DNA from 2 places in the Kitasatospora sp. NPDC094019 genome. Region 2 is predicted to be linked to the other one. Evidence: predicted binding sites of a transcription regulator. Region 2 holds the regulator's gene; the other holds the start of a gene.
The links. The regulator HspR, encoded in region 2, represses chaperone genes until heat shock. The targets are predictions, from matches to a motif close to TTGAGNNNNNNNNNCTCAA.
Positions count from the first base shown of each region.

Region 1: a site for HspR is predicted at 3,581-3,599, ahead of lon (endopeptidase La). Genes of this name have one in related genera too.

Region 1 is NZ_JBIWIF010000005.1:326,194-336,112, reverse strand. Features, by position in the region: gene ACIQ9P_RS13900 (ROK family protein) at 1-378, opposite strand, end outside; gene ACIQ9P_RS13895 (GtrA family protein) at 458-943, opposite strand; gene lon (endopeptidase La) at 1,063-3,558, opposite strand; gene ACIQ9P_RS13885 (rhomboid-like protein) at 3,745-4,527, opposite strand; gene ACIQ9P_RS13880 (response regulator transcription factor) at 5,077-5,814, shown strand; gene ACIQ9P_RS13875 (sensor histidine kinase) at 5,904-7,034, shown strand; gene ACIQ9P_RS13870 (multifunctional oxoglutarate decarboxylase/oxoglutarate dehydrogenase thiamine pyrophosphate-binding subunit/dihydrolipoyllysine-residue succinyltransferase subunit) at 7,327-9,919, shown strand, end outside.
Region 2 is NZ_JBIWIF010000004.1:257,672-267,590, forward strand. Features, by position in the region: gene ACIQ9P_RS11270 (TDT family transporter) at 1-567, shown strand, start outside; gene ACIQ9P_RS11275 (LuxR C-terminal-related transcriptional regulator) at 1,150-2,139, shown strand; gene ACIQ9P_RS11280 (LuxR C-terminal-related transcriptional regulator) at 2,144-3,145, shown strand; gene ACIQ9P_RS11285 (hypothetical protein) at 3,153-3,779, opposite strand; gene ACIQ9P_RS11290 (hypothetical protein) at 4,342-5,373, opposite strand; gene ACIQ9P_RS11295 (heat shock protein transcriptional repressor HspR) at 5,577-6,089, opposite strand; gene dnaJ (molecular chaperone DnaJ) at 6,097-7,254, opposite strand; gene grpE (nucleotide exchange factor GrpE) at 7,413-8,045, opposite strand; gene dnaK (molecular chaperone DnaK) at 8,042-9,889, opposite strand.

The DNA.
Region 1 (9,919 bases), on a different contig from region 2:
GCGTCGGCCCCTGTTGCGGATCTCCTGGCGGTGCCAGGACCGGACCTCGCCGCGCAGGTCGACCACGCAGGCGCCCAGGTGCTCCACCCCGATCTCGGCGCCGAGGCCGCCGGGGCCGTCCGGGTCGAGCCCGAGCGCGGTGCCGGGCCGACCGACCTTGCCGCTGGGCGCGGCCGGGCCCTCCTCGACCACCAGGCCGGCCGCGATCAGCTCCTCGGCGAGCGAGGAGACCGCGGCCCTGGTCAGCCCGGTCGTGGCGGCCACCTCGGCGCGCGAGCGCGGGGCGCTCGCGATCACCCCGAGGACCAGCGCCAGATTGGCCCGGCGCATCCCCTGCTGGCTCGCCGGCCCGGTCGGGGCGCCGTCCGCCTCGCGCATCACCCTCACCCGCTCCGGCCGCGGTTCACGTCCCCCGGTCCTTCGAGCCTAGGTCGCCCGGGCCTCGGACGCCCGGCGCTCAGGTCTGCTCCACCCGGATGAAGACCCAGCGCTGCATGGCCCAGAAGCGGAACAGCATCGCCACGAAGGTGCCCAGCACCATCCCGCTCAGGAAGTCGGCCAGCTCCTGGGTGAACGGGCTGACCCAGGGCTCGCGCAGGTTCAGCAGGTAGCGCGAGGCGATCAGCGGCAGGTCGTTGACCGCGACGGCGACGGCGCTCACCAGGACGAACATCAGCGGTTCGCGCCGGCGCCAGGAGGACCGGAAGGACCAGCGCCGGTTGAGCAGGTAGGAGACGACGGTGCCGACCACGGTCGCCAGGGTGAGCGCCAGCACCGGCTTCCGCGGCATGACGGTGAACCGCAGCGCGTAGTTGATCAGCACCGTCAGGGCGAAGCAGCCACTGCCGACCAGCAGGAACTTCACCAGCCGCCGGTGCCGGACCAGGGCCGGACGGACCCGGACCGGTACCCGGACCAGGACGCGCTGGGTGAGCGACGGCATCCTCGCAGTCTGGCACGGCGCACGGAGCCCGTCCCGTCCGGCGGACCGGGCGGGACGGGCTCCGTGCGCGGGACCGGACCTGGTCCCGGCCGGGGAGGAGCCCCCGGCCGACGACCGGGTCAGGCGACGGCGGCCAGCACCTCGGCCGGCTCCAGGGCCAGCCTCAGCACCTCACGGACGTCCGCGACCGGGTGCACGGTGAGCCGCTCCAGCACCTCCGCCGGGACGTCGTCCAGGTCGGCCTCGTTCCGCTTGGGGATGATCACCGTGCTGACCCCGGCCCGGTCGGCGGCGAGCAGCTTCTGCTTCACCCCGCCGATCGGCAGCACCCGCCCGGTCAGCGACACCTCGCCGGTCATCGCCACATCGGTGCGCACCTTGCGTCCGGAGAGCAGCGAGGCCAGCGCCGTGGTCATGGTGATGCCGGCGCTCGGCCCGTCCTTGGGGACGGCCCCGGCCGGGACGTGCAGGTGCACGCCACGGTCCCGCAGCGAGGTGACCGGCAGCTCCAGCTCGGCGCCGCGCGAGCGCAGGAAGGAGAGCGCGATGTGCGCGGACTCCTTCATGACGTCGCCCAGCTGGCCGGTCAGGGTCAGCCCGGTGCCACCGGTCTCGGCGTCGGCGAGCGAAGCCTCGATGTAGAGGACGTCGCCGCCGGCGCCGGTGACCGCCAGTCCGGTGGCCACCCCGGGCACCGCGGTGCGCCGCTCGGCGGGCTCCTGGGCCGCCTCCGGCACGTGGTGCGGTCGGCCGATCAGGGCGCGCAACTCCTCCGCGCCGATCGCGGCGGGCAGCTCGCGCTCCCCCAGCTCGGTCTGCGCGGCGATCTTGCGCAGCACCCGGGCGATCGCCCGTTCGAGGTTCCGGACGCCGGCCTCGCGGGTGTACTCGCCGGCGAGCTTCCGCAGCGCCGGCTCGTCGACCGCGACCTCCTCGCCCTTGAGCCCGGCCCGCTCCAGCTGGCGCGGGAGCAGGTGGTCACGGGCGATGACGACCTTCTCGTCCTCGGTGTAGCCGTCCAGGCGGACCAGCTCCATCCGGTCGAGCAGCGGCTCGGGGATGGACTCCAGCACATTGGCGGTGGCGAGGAAGACCACGTCGGAGAGGTCCAGCTCGACCTCCAGGTAGTGGTCCCGGAAGGTGTGGTTCTGCGCCGGGTCGAGCACCTCCAGCAGGGCGGCGGCCGGGTCCCCCCGGTAGTCGGAGCCGACCTTGTCGATCTCGTCGAGCAGGACGACCGGGTTCATCGAGCCGGCCTCCTTGAGCGCCCGGACCAGCCGGCCGGGCAGCGCGCCGACGTAGGTGCGCCGGTGGCCGCGGATCTCCGCCTCGTCCCGGACGCCGCCGAGCGAGACCCGGACGAAGCTGCGGCCCATGGCGCGGGCCACCGACTCGCCGAGCGAGGTCTTGCCGACGCCGGGCGGGCCGACCAGCGCGAGCACCGCGCCGCCCGCCCTTCGCCCGCCGCCCTTCGGGGCGGCCTCGCCCGGCCCGTCCTGCTCCCCGGCCGACGCCCGACCGTCGGCCGCACGACCCTCGGCCGCCAGCCCCGCGGCCGCCTGCTCGGCCCGGCGCTTGCGGACGGCCAGGTACTCGACGATGCGGTCCTTGACGTCGCCCAGGCCGGCGTGGTCGGCGTCCAGCACCGCGCGGGCGCCGGCGATGTCGTAGCTGTCCTCGGTGCGCTCGTTCCAGGGCAGCTCCAGGACGGTGTCCAGCCAGGTGCGGATCCAGGAGCCCTCGGGCGACTGGTCGCTGGCCCGCTCCAGCTTGTCGACCTCCTTGAGGGCGGCCTCGCGGACCTTGTCCGGGAGGTCGGCGGCCTCGACCCGGGTGCGGTAGTCGCCCTCCTCGTCGGCCGGGTCGCCGTTCAGCTCGGCCAGCTCCTTGCGGACGGCCTCCAGCTGGCGGCGGAGCAGGAACTCCTTCTGCTGCTTGGCGACGCCCTCCTCGACGTCCTTGCGGATGGTGTCGTTGACCTCCTCCTCGGCGAGGTGGTCGCGGAGCAGGCCGAGCGCGTACTCCAGTCGCGCGACCTGGTCGGCCTCCAGCAGCACCTTGAGCTTCTGCTCGGCGGTGGCGAAGGGCGCGTAGCCGATGTTGTCGGCGAGCTCGCCGACGCCCTCGATCGCGGCCACCCGGTCGACGATCTGCCAGGCGCCGCGACGGCGCAGCCACTGGGTGGAGAGGGCCTTGTACTCCTTGACCAGCTCGGCGGCCCGGCCGGCCACCGGGGTGCCGACCGAGGACTCGCGGAACGGTGTGGTCTCCACCCAGAGCGCGGCGCCGGGCCCGGTGGTGCCGACGCCGATCCGTACCCGGCGCACGGCGCGGACCAGCGCGGCCGGCTGCCCGATCCCGTCCGGGCCGTCGGCCAGCCGGCCGACCTGCTCGACGGTGGCGAGGGTGCCGGCCGCCGCGTAGGAGCCGTCCACCCGCGGGACCAGCAGCACCTGGGGCTTCCCGGCGCCGCCGGTGGCCGCGGCGCGCGCGGCCTCGACGGCGGCGCGGACCTCGGCGTCCTTCAGGTCCAGCGGGACGACCATGCCCGGCAGGACGACCTCGTCGTCCAGCGGCAGCACGGGCAGGGTGAGCGGTGTGGACGTCGATGCCATGATCTCTCCCCAGTCAGTGAACTTGAGTCGACCTGACTAAGGCTTGGCGGCCGCCGGATGTTCCCCGCCGCTTGTTCGCCGTGAGCGAACGCGGCGGGGTAGTCGCGGGCTGTCGCGGCGCCGTCAAAAAGGCCCGTCCGGGCGAACCCGGACGCGCGGACCCGGAGGCCGCCCGCGCCCGCGGGCTCAGAACCGGCCGGGCACCGCGGCGCCGCGGGCCGGGGGCACGGACGCCGGCCGGGACAGCTCCCCCGGCACCCCGACCCGGCCGCGGCGCGGCCCGCGGCCCTCCCAGCGGCGCAGCCACCGCCACAGCGCCACCCCGGCCAGCAGCGCCACCGGATGACCGACCCCGGTGACGAGGTCCCGGTCGGCGGCGATCTGCTCGGCGATCAGCGCCACCGCCAGCGCGAGCACGGCCGCCCGCCCGACCGGCCGGAGCAGCCCCGCCAGCGCGCCGAGGCTGGCGAGCACGCCGTAGCTGACACCGATGTCGAGGGAGTCCATCGCGGCCGGCTCCAGCCGCCCGGTCCCCACCCCGACGACGACCACGCCCTGGGAGAGCAGGGTGGCGGCGACGTGCCCGGCCGCGAAGACCGCGGCCGCCCGACCGGGACCGACCCGGCGCTCCAGCGGCGCGACGGTGAAGGCGAAGGCCCAGAGGTAGGGCATCCAGACCGGCCCGGCCACCCAGAAGCCGCTGAACAGCAGCGCGCGCAACGGGTGCTGCAACAGGTTGTGCCCGTCCGAGCTGGACGCCTCCTGGAGCCGGAGCACGAGTTCCGGGGCGGCCAGTCCGGCGAAGGTGGTGGTGGCGGCGACCACGGCGAGGTAGCCGAGCGCGAAGGGATTGCGGCGCAGGGTCGGCACCCGGGCCAGGACCCAGTCGACCGCGCCGCCCCGCAGGCCGGCCCGGAGCATCCCGTACGGCGGCCCGCCGGGTCCGGCGGGCGCCTGCCGCTCCGTCATGCCGCCTCCGCTCCAACGCCCGCGGCCGTCACCCGCGTGTGCCCAACGTACCGGCGCGTACCGGAAATCCCACCCCCACGAATTTGTCGTGGCCACGGTACGTCCGATGGCTGGGAGTCCGCTGGGAGAACGCCGTGAGGATCCGGGGTCCGAACGGGCCCGCATTGGTCCAGACCTTCCATCACTTTCGGTACCGCTTTTCGCCCTGACCGGCGGCTTGGTGTCAACTCATGTGCATACGTACCGTTACAGAGTGAAAAAACGCCGGGTAAGGTATCGGCCCGTGCCCACTTCCCGGTGGGCCCGAAAGTCGGCCGGACAGGCCGGCCCGCGGGCCGGAAATGTCCGGTCCACCTGCCGGGAATCATCTGCGGTCCGTACGCTGCCAGGTGTACGGGAGACGGAGAGCGGCCCACGCCCTCGCCGTCACCCGCGCACGCGACGGGACGGCGGACCCGGCACAGTCCACGACGGAACAAGACTACGAAGCGGAGCCTTCGCCATCCCCACAGGTGGCCGGCCCGCAGCCCTGGGGGCGGTGGCGTGACCGTGACAGAAATTCAGCAGGACAACCAGAACACCGGCGGCACGGTGAGCAGCCAGCGCAGAGTGCTGGTGGTGGAGGACGAACCCACGATCGCCGAGTCCATCGCGGCCCGGCTGGGCGCGGAGGGCTTCAAGGTGGCGGTGGCCCACGACGGCCCCGGCGCCGTCGACGGCTTCCACACCTGGCAGCCGGACCTCGTCGTCCTCGACATCATGCTGCCCGGCTTCGACGGCCTCGAAGTGTGCCGCCGGATCCAGGCCCAGCGCCCGGTGCCGGTCCTGATGCTCACCGCGCGGGACGACGAGACGGACCTGCTGGTCGGCCTCGGCGTCGGCGCCGACGACTACATGACCAAGCCCTTCTCCATGCGCGAACTGGCCGCCCGGGTCAACGTGCTGCTGCGCCGCGTCGAGCGCGCGCAGCAGGCCGCCCGGACGCCCGCGCTGGGCAGCCTGCGCTTCGGCGAGCTGGAGATCGACCATGTGCAGCGCCGGGTCCGGCTGGCCTCGGGCGACGTCCACCTGACGCCGACCGAGTTCGACCTGCTCGCCTGCCTGGCCGCCCAGCCGCGCGCCGTGCTCACCCGTGAGCAACTGCTGGCCGAGGTCTGGGACTGGACGGACGCGTCCGGCACCCGCACCGTCGACAGCCACGTCAAGGCGCTTCGCCGGAAGATCGGCGCCAGCTGGATCCGCACCGTCCACGGTGTCGGGTACGCGCTGGAGGCCCCGCTCTCGTAGCGGGTGACACCCTCGGACACCGGGCCGCCGGGGGGCCCGTTGTCCGAACCGCCGTGCGGCGGACCCACGCGGGGGACCACAGGGGACCAATGACCTTTCCACAGCAACGCAACGGGGACATCGACGGCAGTCGGCCGCCCACCCTGGCCGCCCGCGCCGCGAGACGGGTCTGGGCCGACATCCGGCCGCTGGACCCGGTCCGCTCCATCAAGGGCAAACTCGCCCTCCTGGTGATCGTCTCGGTCTTCCTGGCCACCGGCATGGTGGTCGTGGCGATCCGGTCCGAGACCCAGATCCGGATCATCATGATCTTCTCGATGATCGCCTCGCTGCTCTTCATGCAGTTCCTCGCGCACGGGCTGACCGCCCCGCTGCGCGACATGACCGCCGCCGCCCGCGCGATGGCCTCCGGCGACTACAGCCGCCGGGTCGAGGTGAACTCGCGCGACGAGATCGGCGAGCTCGCCGCGACCTTCAACCAGATGGCCTCCGACCTGGAGGCCGCCGACCGGCACCGGCGCGAGCTGGTCGCCAATGTCTCGCACGAGCTGCGCACACCGATCGCCGCACTGCGGGCCGTACTGGAGAACGTGGTCGACGGCGTCGTCCAGCCCAACCCGGCGACCCTGGGCGCGGCGCTGGAGCAGACCGAGCGGCTCGGCCGGCTGGTCACCCACCTGCTCGACCTCTCCAAGATCGACGACGGTGTGGTCGACCTGGACGCGCGCCCGTTCGAGGTGCGCGAGTTCCTGGACGGCGTGCTGCGCGGCGTCACCGTGGACGGTGCCACGGCCGGCGGGGCCTTCTCCCGCCGCGGCGACGTCCGGCTCGCGCTGGAGGTCAGCCCGGCCGGGCTGACCGGCGTCGCCGACACCGAACGGCTGCACCAGGTGGTGGCCAACCTGGTCGACAACGCCTGCAAGCACTCCCCGCCCGGCGGCACCGTGACCGTCCGGGCCAGGCCGGACGAGGGCCCCGGGGCCCTGCTGCTGGAGGTCGAGGACGAGGGTCCCGGCATCCCGGCGGCGGACCGGGCCCGGGTCTTCGAGCGGTTCGGCCGCAGCGGCACCGCGACCGCGGCCGGGCCCGGTGCCGACGGCGGGACCGGCCTGGGCCTGGCCATCGCCCGCTGGGCGGTGGACCTGCACGGCGGGCGGATCGAGGTCGCCGAGGCTTCGCTCGGCTGCCGGATCGAGGTCCGGCTGCCGGGCCCGCGCTGAGCGGGCACCGCCGGGCGGCGCCGGGGCGGATGTCACAGATACGACACAGTGCCGCAAAGAGGATCAACACCCCTCTTTGTCCGTGTTTGTCCAGCTTTAGCTGGCGATCGGAACCGGTCGGTTCCCCGCCGATGTGGCTTTCTAACGCACATTTCCAGCCAAACAGCAGGTCAGGACTGTGATCTGGGCGACGCCTGCCCCCCGGGGACTGCGCGATCACTGATCGGAGGCGTAGCCTTAATCCCCGCTGTCCAAACATCCCAAAAGGAAGCGGAAGAGGGCGGTTGCCGCCGTGTCGCCACAGTCCCCCGAACACCCCAACAGCTCGGCTAGCTCCACTGGCTTCGGCCCCAATGAGTGGCTCGTCGACGAGATCTACCAGCAGTACCTCCAGGACCCGAACTCGGTCGACCGAGCCTGGTGGGACTTTTTCGCCGACTACAAGCCCGGTACCGAGGTGACCCCAGTGACCCAGGCCGCGACCCAGGTCGGCGCGACGCCGACCCCCGCCGCCGCCCCCGCGCCCGCCGCTGCTCCGGCCGTCCAGGCCCCCGCCGCCCCGGCCGCCCCCGCGCCGGCGCAGCAGGCCCCGACGGCCCCCGCGGCTCCTGCGGCCCCCGCGCCGCTCGCCGCCGCCCCGGCCGCGCCCCCGGCGCCCAAGGCCGCCGCTCCGGCGCCCGCGCCGGCCGCGGCGAGCGCGGGCCCCGAGCTGGTTCAGCTCCGCGGCCCGGCCAAGGCCGTCGCGACCAACATGGACGCCTCGCTGGAGGTGCCGACCGCCACCTCGGTCCGCGCCGTCCCGGCCAAGTTGCTGATCGACAACCGCATTGTCATCAACAACCACCTGCAGCGCGCCCGCGGTGGCAAGGTCTCCTTCACCCACCTGATCGGTTACGCCCTGGTCCAGGCCGTCAAGGCATCCCCGGGCATGAACCACAGCTACAAGGTGGAGGACGGCAAGTCCTACCTGGTCAAGCCCGAGCACGTGAACCTCGGCCTGGCCATCGACCTGGTCAAGCCGAACGGTGACCGCCAGCTCGTCGTCGCGGCGATCAAGAAGGCCGACACCCTCGACTTCTTCGGCTTCTGGCAGGCGTACGAGGACATCGTCCGCCGGGCCCGCGCCAACAAGCTGACCATGGACGACTTCACCGGCGTCACGGTCTCGCTGACCAACCCCGGCGGCATCGGCACCGTGCACTCCGTGCCGCGCCTGATGCAGAACCAGGGCACCATCGTCGGCGTCGGCGCCATGGAGTACCCGGCCGAGTTCCAGGGCTCCGCCCCGGAGACCCTGTCGCGCCTCGGCGTCTCCAAGATCATGACGCTGACCTCGACCTACGACCACCGCGTCATCCAGGGCGCGGCGTCCGGCGAGTTCCTGCGCACGATCCACCAGCTGCTGCTCGGGCAGAACGGCTTCTACGACGAGATCTTCGAGTCGCTGCGGATCCCGTACGAGCCGGTCCGCTGGGCCACCGACGTCGCCACCACGCACGACGACGAGGTCAACAAGACCGCCCGCGTCATCGAGCTGATCCACTCCTACCGGGTCCGCGGCCACCTCATGGCCGACACCGACCCGCTGGAGTACAAGCAGCGCAAGCACCCCGACCTGGACGTCACCACCCACGGCCTCACCCTGTGGGACCTGGAGCGCGAGTTCGCGGTCGGCGGCTTCGGCGGCCAGCGGATGATGAAGCTCCGCGACATCCTCGGCCTGCTGCGCAACACGTACTGCCGCACCGTCGGCATCGAGTACATGCACATCCAGGACCCGAAGCAGCGCAAGTGGCTGCAGGAGCGCCTGGAGAAGCCGTACACCAAGCCGGAGCGCGAGGAGCAGCTGCGCATCCTGCGCCGGCTGAACTCGGCCGAGGCGTTCGAGACCTTCCTGCAGACCAAGTACGTCGGGCAGAAGCGTTTCTCGCTGGAGGGCGGCGAGTCGCTCATCCCGCTGCTGGACGCCACCATCGACTCCGCCGCCGAGCACCGCCTCGACGAGGCCGTCATCGGCATGGCCCACCGCGGCCGCCTCAACGTGCTGGCCAACATCGTCGGCAAGCCGTACGGCAAGATCTTCGGCGAGTTCGAGGGCAACCTCGACCCGAAGTCGATGCACGGCTCCGGCGACGTGAAGTACCACCTCGGCTCCGAGGGCACCTTCACCGGCCTGGACGGCGAGACCATCAAGGTGTCGCTGGCCGCGAACCCCTCCCACCTGGAGGCCGTGGACCCGGTCGTCGAGGGCATCGCCCGCGCCAAGCAGGACATCCTGGACCAGGGCGGCACGACCTTCCCGGTGCTGCCGATCCAGATCCACGGCGACGCGGCCTTCGCCGGCCAGGGCGTCGTCGCGGAGACCCTGAACATGTCGCAGCTGCGCGGCTACCGCACCGGCGGCACCGTGCACGTCGTGGTGAACAACCAGGTCGGCTTCACCGCCGCCCCGGCCTCCAGCCGCTCCTCGATGTACTGCACCGACGTGGCCCGCATGATCGAGGCCCCGATCTTCCATGTGAACGGCGACGACCCGGAGGCCGTGGTCCGCGTCGCGCGGCTCGCCTTCGAGTTCCGCCAGGAGTTCCACAAGGACGTCGTGATCGACCTCATCTGCTACCGCCGCCGCGGTCACAACGAGGCCGACAACCCGTCGTTCACCCAGCCGCTGATGTACGACCTGATCGACAAGAAGCGCTCGGTGCGCAAGCTCTACACCGAGGGCCTGATCGGTCGCGGCGACATCACCATGGAAGAGGCGGAGCAGGCGCTCCAGGACTTCCAGGGCCAGCTGGAGAAGGTGTTCGCCGAGGTCCGCGACGCCGCCCAGGCCCCGGCCCCCGCCACCAGCGGCAAGCCGGTCGCCGACTTCCCGGTCACCATCC
Region 2 (9,919 bases):
CCGGCGCTGGTCCCGCACCTGCCCGCCGGCGGGGCCCGGCAGGCCCTGCTGTACGGCTGCGCGACGCTGTTCGGGGTCGGCCTGCTGGCCACCCTGGCCCTGCTGCCGGTGGTGCTCACCGGCCTGGTGCACAGCAAGCTGTCCGCGCCGGCGCTCACCCCGACCCTGTTCCTGGTGCTCGGCCCGCTCGGCCAGTCCACCACCGCCGTGCACCAGCTCGCGGACGCCGCCGGCCCGGTCCTCCCCGACCTCGCCCCGGTCGCGCTCCCGCTCGCCGAGCTGTACGGCGTGGCCGTGCTCGGTGTCGCGATGCTGTGGCTGCTGCTCGCCCTCGCCGCCAATCTGCGCGCCCGCCGGGCCGGGATGGGCTTCGGGATGACCTGGTGGGCGTTCACCTTCCCGATCGGCACCTGCGTCACCGGGGCGGCCGCGCTGGCCCGGCACACCGGCTTCGCCGGCTTCACCGGGCTCGCCGTCGGCCTGTTCGCGCTGCTGCTGGCGGGCTGGGCGCTCGCGGCCGGCGGCACGGCCGCCGCGCTGGCCGGCGGACGGCTGCTGGCCCGCTGAGGCCCGCCGGGGCCGGCGCCGACCGCTCCCCGCGTCCGGTCTTCCGGACTCCACGCGTCCGCCACCAACCGGACGGACGGTTGGAAAACTTCCGTCATACCCGTCTGACCTGGGCTTTCGCAGGAATCGGTAGTGGCGCGCGGTGGTCGGGGCCGCCCCGGTGCTGCAGGTTCCTGCAATTGCGAGAACATGCAGCAGGGCGGCACTTGTTCACCGGCCGTCACGCTGTGAGGGTGGAGTCACGCCAGGTCGTCCGGGCAACCGCAGCCCGATGACGGTGACTTGCTCTTCAATACTGGATGCGACCGGTACGTCCGCACGTGCCTGCATATCGGGGGGAAGAGCGCCGGCCGGGACGCCATGTGTGGTGATGGCCCCCGGGACCGGAGCCGGCGAGGCGTTGCTGCTCCGCCTCGCCGGAAGCACCGGGACCGCGGCGTGGACCGACGGCTCCCCGGACCCGTGTGCGACGGCACCCGAGGTCCGGGGGCCCGTCGGTCCCCAGTACGGTGAGGGCCGTCGGCACCGTGCGGCGCGCGAAGAGCACGCACACCCCAGAGAACCCGGCAGGGAGCGTTCGACGTGACGTTCGGAGCGACGGCGGACGCGGAGGACGCCCCGGGCGGAGTCCCCGACGAGACCGCCCGCCGCCTCTACCTCGCGATCCTGGCAGACGGTGGCCGGATCCGCTTCGCCGACGTCCCCGAGGCCGACCGGGAAGCCGTCCACGGACTCGTCTCCATCGGCCTGCTGGTGCCCAATCCGATGGACGCCTGCTACACCGCCGTGAGCCCCCGCTCGGTCAGCGACCGCCTCGGCGCCGAACTCCGCAGCGAGGCCACCCGGCTCCTGGTCCGCGCCGAGAACCTCCCCGGCACCCTGGACACCCTCACCCGCGCCTACGACGCGATGCCCCGGCCGCCCGAGCGCTCCGGCGGGGCCGTCCACATCGAGGGCCACATCCACATCCGGCACCGGATCTCGCAACTGGTCTCCGACTGCCGCACCGAGGTCCTCACCGCCCAGCCGGGCCCCCGCCCGGCCGACGCCCTCGAGATCGCCATCCAGCAGGACGTCCAGCTGCTCCGGCGCGGCTGTTCGCTGCGCACCATCTACCAGCCGGTCGCGATGTCCGAACCGCCCGCCCTCGCCTACGCCGAGGAGGTCACCCGGCGGGGCTCGCTGATCCGGATCCTGGACGAGCCCATCCAGCGGCTGATGATCTTCGACCGCTCGGTCGCCGTGATCTCGGCCTCCGAGGACCACAGCACCGCCGCGTTCATCTCCGACCCGGCCGCGATCGCCTTCATCGTCAACGCCTTCGAACGCGACTGGTGTCGTGCCGACGCCATCGGTCGCGCCGCCCCGCCCACCCGGGCCGCCGCCCACAGCGCCCCCGAACGCGTCGGCCGCCTGCTCGCCCGCGGCCTCACCCAACGCGCTGTCGCCACCCGCCTCGGCCTCAGCGAGCGGACGGTGGCCGCCCACATCTCCCGCCTGCGCGACCGCTACGGCGCCCAGACCCTGTTCCAGCTCGGCTGGCTGATGCGGGGCGGCCGTGACGACGGATGACCCGGTGACCCCGGCCGTGCCCATGACCTCGGAGGTGCTGAACGCGGCACTGCCGGACGAGGCCGCGCGGGAGCTCTACCTCGCGGTGCTGCGCGAGGGCGGCCGGATCGGGGCCGCCGAGGTGGACCCGGCGGACCGGGGCGCGCTGGAGGCGCTGATCCGTCTCGGCCTGCTGGTGCCGCACGCCCTGGACTCGTCGTACGTGGCCGTGAGCCCGCGGGCGCTCGCCGACCAGGTGGCGGCGGACCTGCGGGCGGAGGGGGTCAGGTTGCTCCAGCAGTCCGAGCGGTTGCCGGACCGTCTGGACGAACTCGTCCGGGCCTACGAACGCACCTCGCGCCACCTCGATGTGACGGGAGGTGTGGAGCAGGTCGAGGGTGTGCCGGAGATCCGCACACTGCTGACCTGCCTCGCGCGGGAGTACCCGCACGAGTCGATGACCATGCAGCCGGGAGGCGCCCGTCCGGCCGGTGTCATCGCGGACATGCTCCACCACACCAGTGCCTACCTGCGCAGGGGCGGCAGCATCCGGACGATCTACCAGCCGCCGGCCAGGCTCGACCCGGCCACCGTCGACTACGCCGCGGAGGTCACGCGACTCGGCTGCTCGATCCGGACGCTGGCCGCCGACTTCACCCGGCTGGTGATCTTCGACCGATCGGTGGCGGTGCTGCCGAAGGGCGCCGACGGGACGAGGGCCGTGCTGGTGACCGATCCGGCCGTGGTGGCGTTCCTGGTGGACACCTTCGAGCAGCACTGGCACCACGCCGAAGGCGTCAACTGGGACGCGCTGGCCGCCGGTACGGCCGATTCCGCGGTGCACGAGCAGGTCGGCCGGCTGCTCGCCCAGGGGCTCACCCAGCGGACGATCGCCGCACGGCTGGGACTGAGCGAGCGGACCGTGGCCGCCCACATCTCCCGGCTCCGGGAGATGTACGACGCGGAGACGCTGTTCCAGCTCGGCTGGCAGATGCGGGGAGCCCGGACGGGGGAGTCCGGTGGCTGACCCGCGATCAGCCGGTGGCCGCGCCGGTGGGCCAGTAGCCGGTCGGGCCGACGGCCGGGGGCTGCTGCCGGGGGACGGTGAACTGCTCGCCGGGGGCGGTCCAGAAGCCCTCGCGCAGGGAGAGCGCCATGCCGGCCCAGTCGAGGGCGGTCTCCACGGTGTGGTGGAGGGCCTCCTGGGACCAGGTGTCGTCGAAGACCAGCGGCAGGACGGGGGCGACCTGCTCGATGGTGGCGATCAGCGGGTTGTGGGTGATGGCCTCGTCCACCAGCAGGACGATCGGCTTGCGCAGCGCGGACGCCCAGCCCAGCTCCAGGCTGACGCCGGCGGAGAGCGGCGCGCCGACGTAGGCGAAGACCAGGTCGGCGGACTGCAGGGCGCGGAAGTCGGACGGCACCCGCGGCTCGGGGGCGCGCCCGGCGACGGTCCAGGCGTCGCTGTGGTGGGCACTGTAGACGGCGGCGCCACTGCGGAGAAGGGTGGTGCGGAGGGTCGTCAGCCGCGTCCGGCTGGCGAGAGTCACCACACTGTCCGCCGGCCCGGTCAACCGCATCAGCGGCGCGGCCAGGAAGACTCGTGCACGCCGACCCTCGTGGGCCTGGCTGTCGTGGTGACGCAGGTAGGGCTCAGTCATGTCGACTCCGGGGAGTGGCTGATCGGGTTCACCAGGTCCGGCAGGGTTGGGTCAGGGGTTCCGATCGGCGTGGCTGCGGTCTCCGCCCGAGATGCGGGGCCGAATGGTGAATTGAAGGTACATCGGCAAGTGTGGTGAGCTTGCCGGGACCATCGGGAGCGAACTGATCGTCCATCGCCCGGGGCGGTCGAGTCCACTGCTGAGAGGTGTCATCTGACTGCCTGGCATGGAGATGACGCACTTCTGCGCAGGGGGCATGTGGCGCGCGCGTTCGAGCTGGGGCATTATGTGGTCGATTGCTCAGCTGTTCCCATTGCTCGATACCTTGCGACTACTCAGGAAGGCGTGATCGCATGCTTCGCCTGCGCCGGCACGTTCGCATTGTGGCAGTTTCGATCGCTGCCGTTGTAGCAGTATTGACCGCGAGCAGCCAGATTGTCTCGGCAGCTTCCGGCCACCAGCCCGCGTCGCACGGCCCCGCGTCCTCGGAGCTGCGGACGGTGGCACTGACGGACAGCGACAGCAACTGGACCTGAGCCGGTCCGTCGGAGGGCTCGCCGGGTCAGTCGGTGACCTGGTCCAGCCCGTCCGACCGGCTCTCGGGGTGACCGTGCTGAGGGGTCCGGGCCAGCACGTATCCGAGCTGGAACAGTGAATCGACCTTGTAGTCCTCCCGCATGTCCGCTATGTGACGTGCGAGGGTCCGTTCACTGATGCCGAGGCTCCTGGCTATGACGCGATGACTGGTGCCCTTGAGCAGCAGATCGATGATCGTCTGTCGCAGGCGTGAGATGACTTCCTGGGGCACCGCTCGGGCGCCGTCGAATTCGAGCGCGCGGTTCCAGTTGCGCTCGAAGACCTCGGAGACCAGATAGCTGATGATCGCCCGGTCGTGAATGAACGCGGCCACATTCAGGTCGTCGGCGACGGGAATGATGGCGGTGCGCCGATCGACGACGATGAGGCGCGTATAGGGCTCGTCCAGCGTGCGGACCTCCCCACCCCCGTCCGTGATCGCCAGGACGTAGTCCCTGGTGGCCGGATGGTAGCGGGTGCTCGGGTGGTAGATCGTCCGGAACTTGGCGCCTCTCTGGAGGAGGGCCAGATCCCGGTCCCGACTGCTGGCGAGGGCCTCCGGAGGCCGGGGACCGCCCGGCTGCGCGGCCAGGAACTCCTCGGTGCAACTGGTGGTCAACTGCCCCAGCCGTTGGTTGATCAGCACTTTTCCGCGCACGTACTCGATGCTGCCGCCGGTCTGCTTCGGCGTGTGGAAAGCCTCGGTCAGGTCCTTCAGGTCGATCGGCAGTGCCTCGGCCCGGGAGAGCAGGTCGAGGGCCTTGCGCTGCCAGGAGGCGATGAGTCCGGACGAAAGCTGCTGCGGGTCCACGGCCACCAGGACGTTCGGATCGTCCGTGTCCGGCACCAGCAGGCCGATGTCGAGAAGCTCCTGAAGGTACTTGGCGTCGGTGGCCTCCCGGTTTTCGGGCATCAGGCGACCGTGGGTGTGCAGGATGTCGAGATACAGCTTGCGCGCATTATCCGAAAGGACGCCGAGACCGCCTGAGGTGAGTCCGGGATCGGCCGTCTCGCTCATCTGCGGCTCCCTGGTGTCGGATAGGGCTGTGCGAAGCCGGGGCGCCGACTTCGACGGGGATCTTGGACAGAGCCTTCGAGGGCCGGCATCGGTGTTTCTCGATCTGCTGCTACCTGCACCGAGCACTCTCTCACCAAAGGCCGCGCCGCCGGCACCCCCCGGCCAGGGGGAAACCGGCGGCGTCGGCAGGGCGGCGCGGGAGGTCAGCGCCTGGGACGCCAGACGACGAGGGCGCTGGAGTGCGGGGTGGGGGGCTGGTAGGGGACCAGGTCGCGGCGGTAGGAGGCGTGGATGGTCGCCTCGCGCTGCTGGAGGGCGGTGGCCGCGCCCTCCAGGGAGTCGGCCAGTTCGGCGATGCGGGACTGGAGGGCGGTGACCTGGTTCTCCAGCTCGATGATCCGCTTGATGCCGGCCAGATTGATGCCCTCGTCCTGGGAGAGCCGCTGGACCTCGCGCAACTGCTGGATGTCGCGCGCGGAGTAGCGGCGGCCCCGGCCGGCGGTGCGGTCGGGACAGACCAGGCCGAGCCGGTCGTACTGGCGGAGGGTCTGCGGGTGCAGACCGGAGAGCTCGGCAGCCACCGAGATCACGTAGACCGGGGTCTCCTCGGTGAGCACGTACTGGGGCTGCGGGGCGCTGCGGCGCGTGGTGCGCCGGGCGCCGCCACCGGGCAGGCCGTCACCGAGGCCGGGTCCGATGGGTTCGTCGGGGATCATCTGGTCGTCACGCTCCCTTCGCCGCTCTGAACAGGGCGGCTCGTGGGTCGTCGGAGGCGGTCGCCTCGCGGTACTGCTCCAGGGCGGACAGCGCGTCGCCGGTGACGGTCTGGGGCACCACGACCTCCACGGTGACCAGGAGGTCGCCGCGGGTGCCGTCCTTGCGGGTGGCGCCCTTGCCGCGGGCCCGCAGGGTCAGGCCGTTGGCGCTGCCCGGGGGCAGCTTGAGCTTCACCGACGGGCCGTTCAGGGTCGGCACCTCGATGGTGCCGCCGAGGGCGGCCTCGGGGAAGGTGACCGGCACGGTCACGGTCAGGTTGTCGCCCTTGCGTCCGAAGACCGGGTGCGGGTCGACGTGCACGCTGACGTAGAGGTCGCCGGGCTGGCCGCCGCGTTCGCCCTGGGCTCCCTTGCCCTTGAGCCGGATCCGCTGGGCGTCCTGGACGCCGGCCGGGATCCGGACCTGCATGGTGCGGGCGGAGCTGGCCCGGCCGCTGCCGTGGCAGTCGGTGCACGGGTCGTCGACGATCATGCCGCGGCCGCGGCAGTCCCGGCAGGGCTCGGAGAGCGCGAAGGCGCCCTGCCCCCGGCTCACCGTGCCGGAGCCGACGCAGGTCGGGCAGACCCGCGGGGTGGTGCCGGACTTGGCGCCGGTGCCGTTGCAGAGGCGGCAGGGGGCCTGGCTGGTCATCCGCAGCGGGACGGTCGCACCGTCGACGGCCTCCTCGAAGGAGAGCGTCACCTCGGTCTCGACGTCGGAGCCGCGCCGCGGCTGGGCCTGCCGGCCGCCCCGGTTGAAGAGACCGCCGAAGACGTCGCCGATCCCGCCGCTGCCGTTGCCGCCGCCCTGGCTCCCGCTGAAGAGGTCGCCGAAGTCGAAGCTGTAGTTGCCGGTGCCACCGGGGCCGCCGGACCGGAAGCCGCCGTTGGCGAAGAGGCTGCGGGCCTCGTCGTACTCCTTGCGGCGCTTCTCGTCGGAGAGGACGTCGTACGCCTCGGAGATGTCCTTGAACCGCTCCTCGGCCTTGGCGTCGCCCTTGTTGGCGTCGGGGTGGAACTCGCGCGCCAGTTTCCGGTACGTCTTCTTGATCTCGGTGGCGCTGGCGTCCTTGGGCACGCCGAGGACCTTGTAGTAGTCCTTCTCCACGTAGTCCTTGCCGCTCATGGCCGGTGCCACCTCCCGAGGTCCATCGTCACAGTGCTGTCAACGGTTGGGACCCGGCCAGTGGTGCCGGGGAACGTCGACAGCGCGCTGCGGAGCCGTCCGCCGTACTGGCCGGCGTACGACTCCGCAGCGCACAGGTTGTCAGCTGTCACCGGTGGTCAGCTGTCCGAGCCACCGTCGGCCTGGTCCTTCTTCTCCCCGCCCTTGGCGGTGTCGGCGTCCGGGCCGGGCGTGGTCTGGGTGCCCGGCTGGGGCTCCGCGACCGCGACCATCGCCGGGCGGATGATCCGCTCGCCGATCCGGTAGCCGGGCTGGAGGATCTGGACGCAGGTGTCCTCGGTGACCTCCGACGAGTAGCTGTGCATCAGCGCCTCGTGCATGGTCGGGTCGAAGGGCTCGCCCTCCTTGCCGAACTGCTGCAGGCCCAGCTTGGCGACGACCGTCTCCAGCGACTCGGCGACGGACTTGAACCCGCCCGTCACCTCGCCGTGGTCGCGGGCCCGGCCGATGTCGTCCAGGACCGGGATCAGTGCCTCCAGGATGTTGGAGACGGCGATCTCGCGGACCGTCAGCCGGTCGCGCTCGACCCGCTTGCGGTAGTTCTGGTACTCGGCCTGGAGGCGCTGGAGGTCGGCGGTGCGCTCGGCCAACTGCTTGGCCGTGCCGTCCCCGGGGGTGCCCGCGTCGGTGCCCTCGGCACCGGCCGCGGCGGCCTCCTCGGCGGCCTTGATCACGGCCTCCTCGGCGGCGGAGTCGTCGCCGGGCTCGGCACCCTGCGGCTTCTCCGTCATGCCGCACCGCCCTTGGGCTTCTCGTCGTCCACGATCTCGGCGTCGACGACGTCGTCGTCCTTGGCACCGGCGTCGGCGGCGTCACCGGCCGCGCCCGCCGCACCGGCGGCGTCGGCGTTGGCGTAGAGCGCCTGGCCGAGCTTCTGGGCGGTGGTGGAGACCTTCTCCGAGGCTTCGCGGATCTTCGCGATGTCCTCGCCCTTCAGGGCCTCCTTGAGCTCGCCGATGGCGGCCTCGACCTCGGTCTTGACGTCGGCCGGGAGCTTGTCGGAGTTGTCGGCGATGAACTTCTCGGTGGAGTACACGAGCTGCTCGGCCTGGTTGCGGGTCTCCACGGACTCGCGGCGCTTGTGGTCCTCCTCCGCGTACTGCTCGGCCTCGCGCATCATGCGCTCGATGTCGTCCTTCGGCAGCGCGGAGCCGCCGGTGACGGTCATCTTCTGCTCCTTGCCGGTGCCGAGGTCCTTCGCGCCGACGTGCATGATGCCGTTGGCGTCGATGTCGAAGGTGACCTCGATCTGGGGCAGGCCGCGGGGGGCCGGCGGCAGGCCGGTCAGCTCGAACATGCCGAGCTTCTTGTTGTACGCCGCGATCTCGCGCTCGCCCTGGTAGACCTGGATCTGCACGGACGGCTGGTTGTCCTCGGCCGTGGTGAAGATCTCGGAGCGCTTGGTCGGGATCGTGGTGTTGCGCTCGATCAGCTTGGTCATGATGCCGCCCTTGGTCTCGATGCCGAGGGACAGCGGGGTGACGTCGAGCAGCAGGACGTCCTTGACCTCGCCCTTGAGGACACCGGCCTGGAGCGAGGCGCCGATGGCGACGACCTCGTCCGGGTTGACGCCCTTGTTGGCGTCCTTGCCGCCGGTCAGCTCGCGGACGAGCTCGGCGACGGCCGGCATCCGGGTCGAGCCGCCGACGAGGACGACGTGGTCGATCTCGGAGAGGGCGATGCCCGCGTCCTTGATGACGTTGTGGAACGGGACCTTGCAGCGCTCCAGCAGGTCCGAGGTGAGCTGCTGGAACTGGGCCCGGGTGAGCTTCTCGTCCAGGTGCAGCGGGCCCTCGGCGGAGGCCGTGATGTAGGGCAGGTTGATCGAGGTCTCGGAGGACGAGGACAGCTCGATCTTGGCCTTCTCGGACGCCTCGCGCAGACGCTGCAGCGCCATCTTGTCCTTGGACAGGTCGACGCCGTGGCCGGCCTGGAAGACCTTGACCAGGTGGTCGACGACCTTCTGGTCCCAGTCGTCGCCACCGAGGTGGTTGTCACCGTTGGTGGCCTTCACCTCGACGACGCCGTCGCCGATCTCCAGCAGCGAGACGTCGAAGGTGCCGCCGCCGAGGTCGAAGACCAGAATGGTCTGGTCGTCCTTGTCCAGGCCGTAGGCCAGGGCGGCCGCGGTCGGCTCGTTGACGATGCGCAGGACGTTGAGGCCCGCGATCTCACCGGCCTCCTTGGTCGCCTGGCGCTCGGAGTCGGAGAAGTACGCCGGGACGGTGATGACAGCGTCGGTGACCGTCTCGCCCAGGTAGGACTCGGCGTCGCGCTTCAGCTTCTGCAGGATGAAGGCGCTGATCTGCTGCGGGTTGAAGTCCTTGCCGTCCAGCCCGATCTTCCAGCTGGTGCCCATGTGGCGCTTGACCGAGCGAATGGTGCGGTCCACGTTGGTGACCGCCTGGCGCTTGGCCACCTCGCCGACGAGCACCTCGCCGTTCTTGGCGAAGGCGACGACGGACGGCGTGGTCCGCGCGCCCTCGGCGTTCGTGATGACGGTGGGCTCGCCACCCTCCAGAACGCTGACGACCGAGTTCGTCGTGCCGAGGTCGATGCCGACCGCGCGTGCCATCGTAAATACCTCCACGGAAGAGTTGAGCTT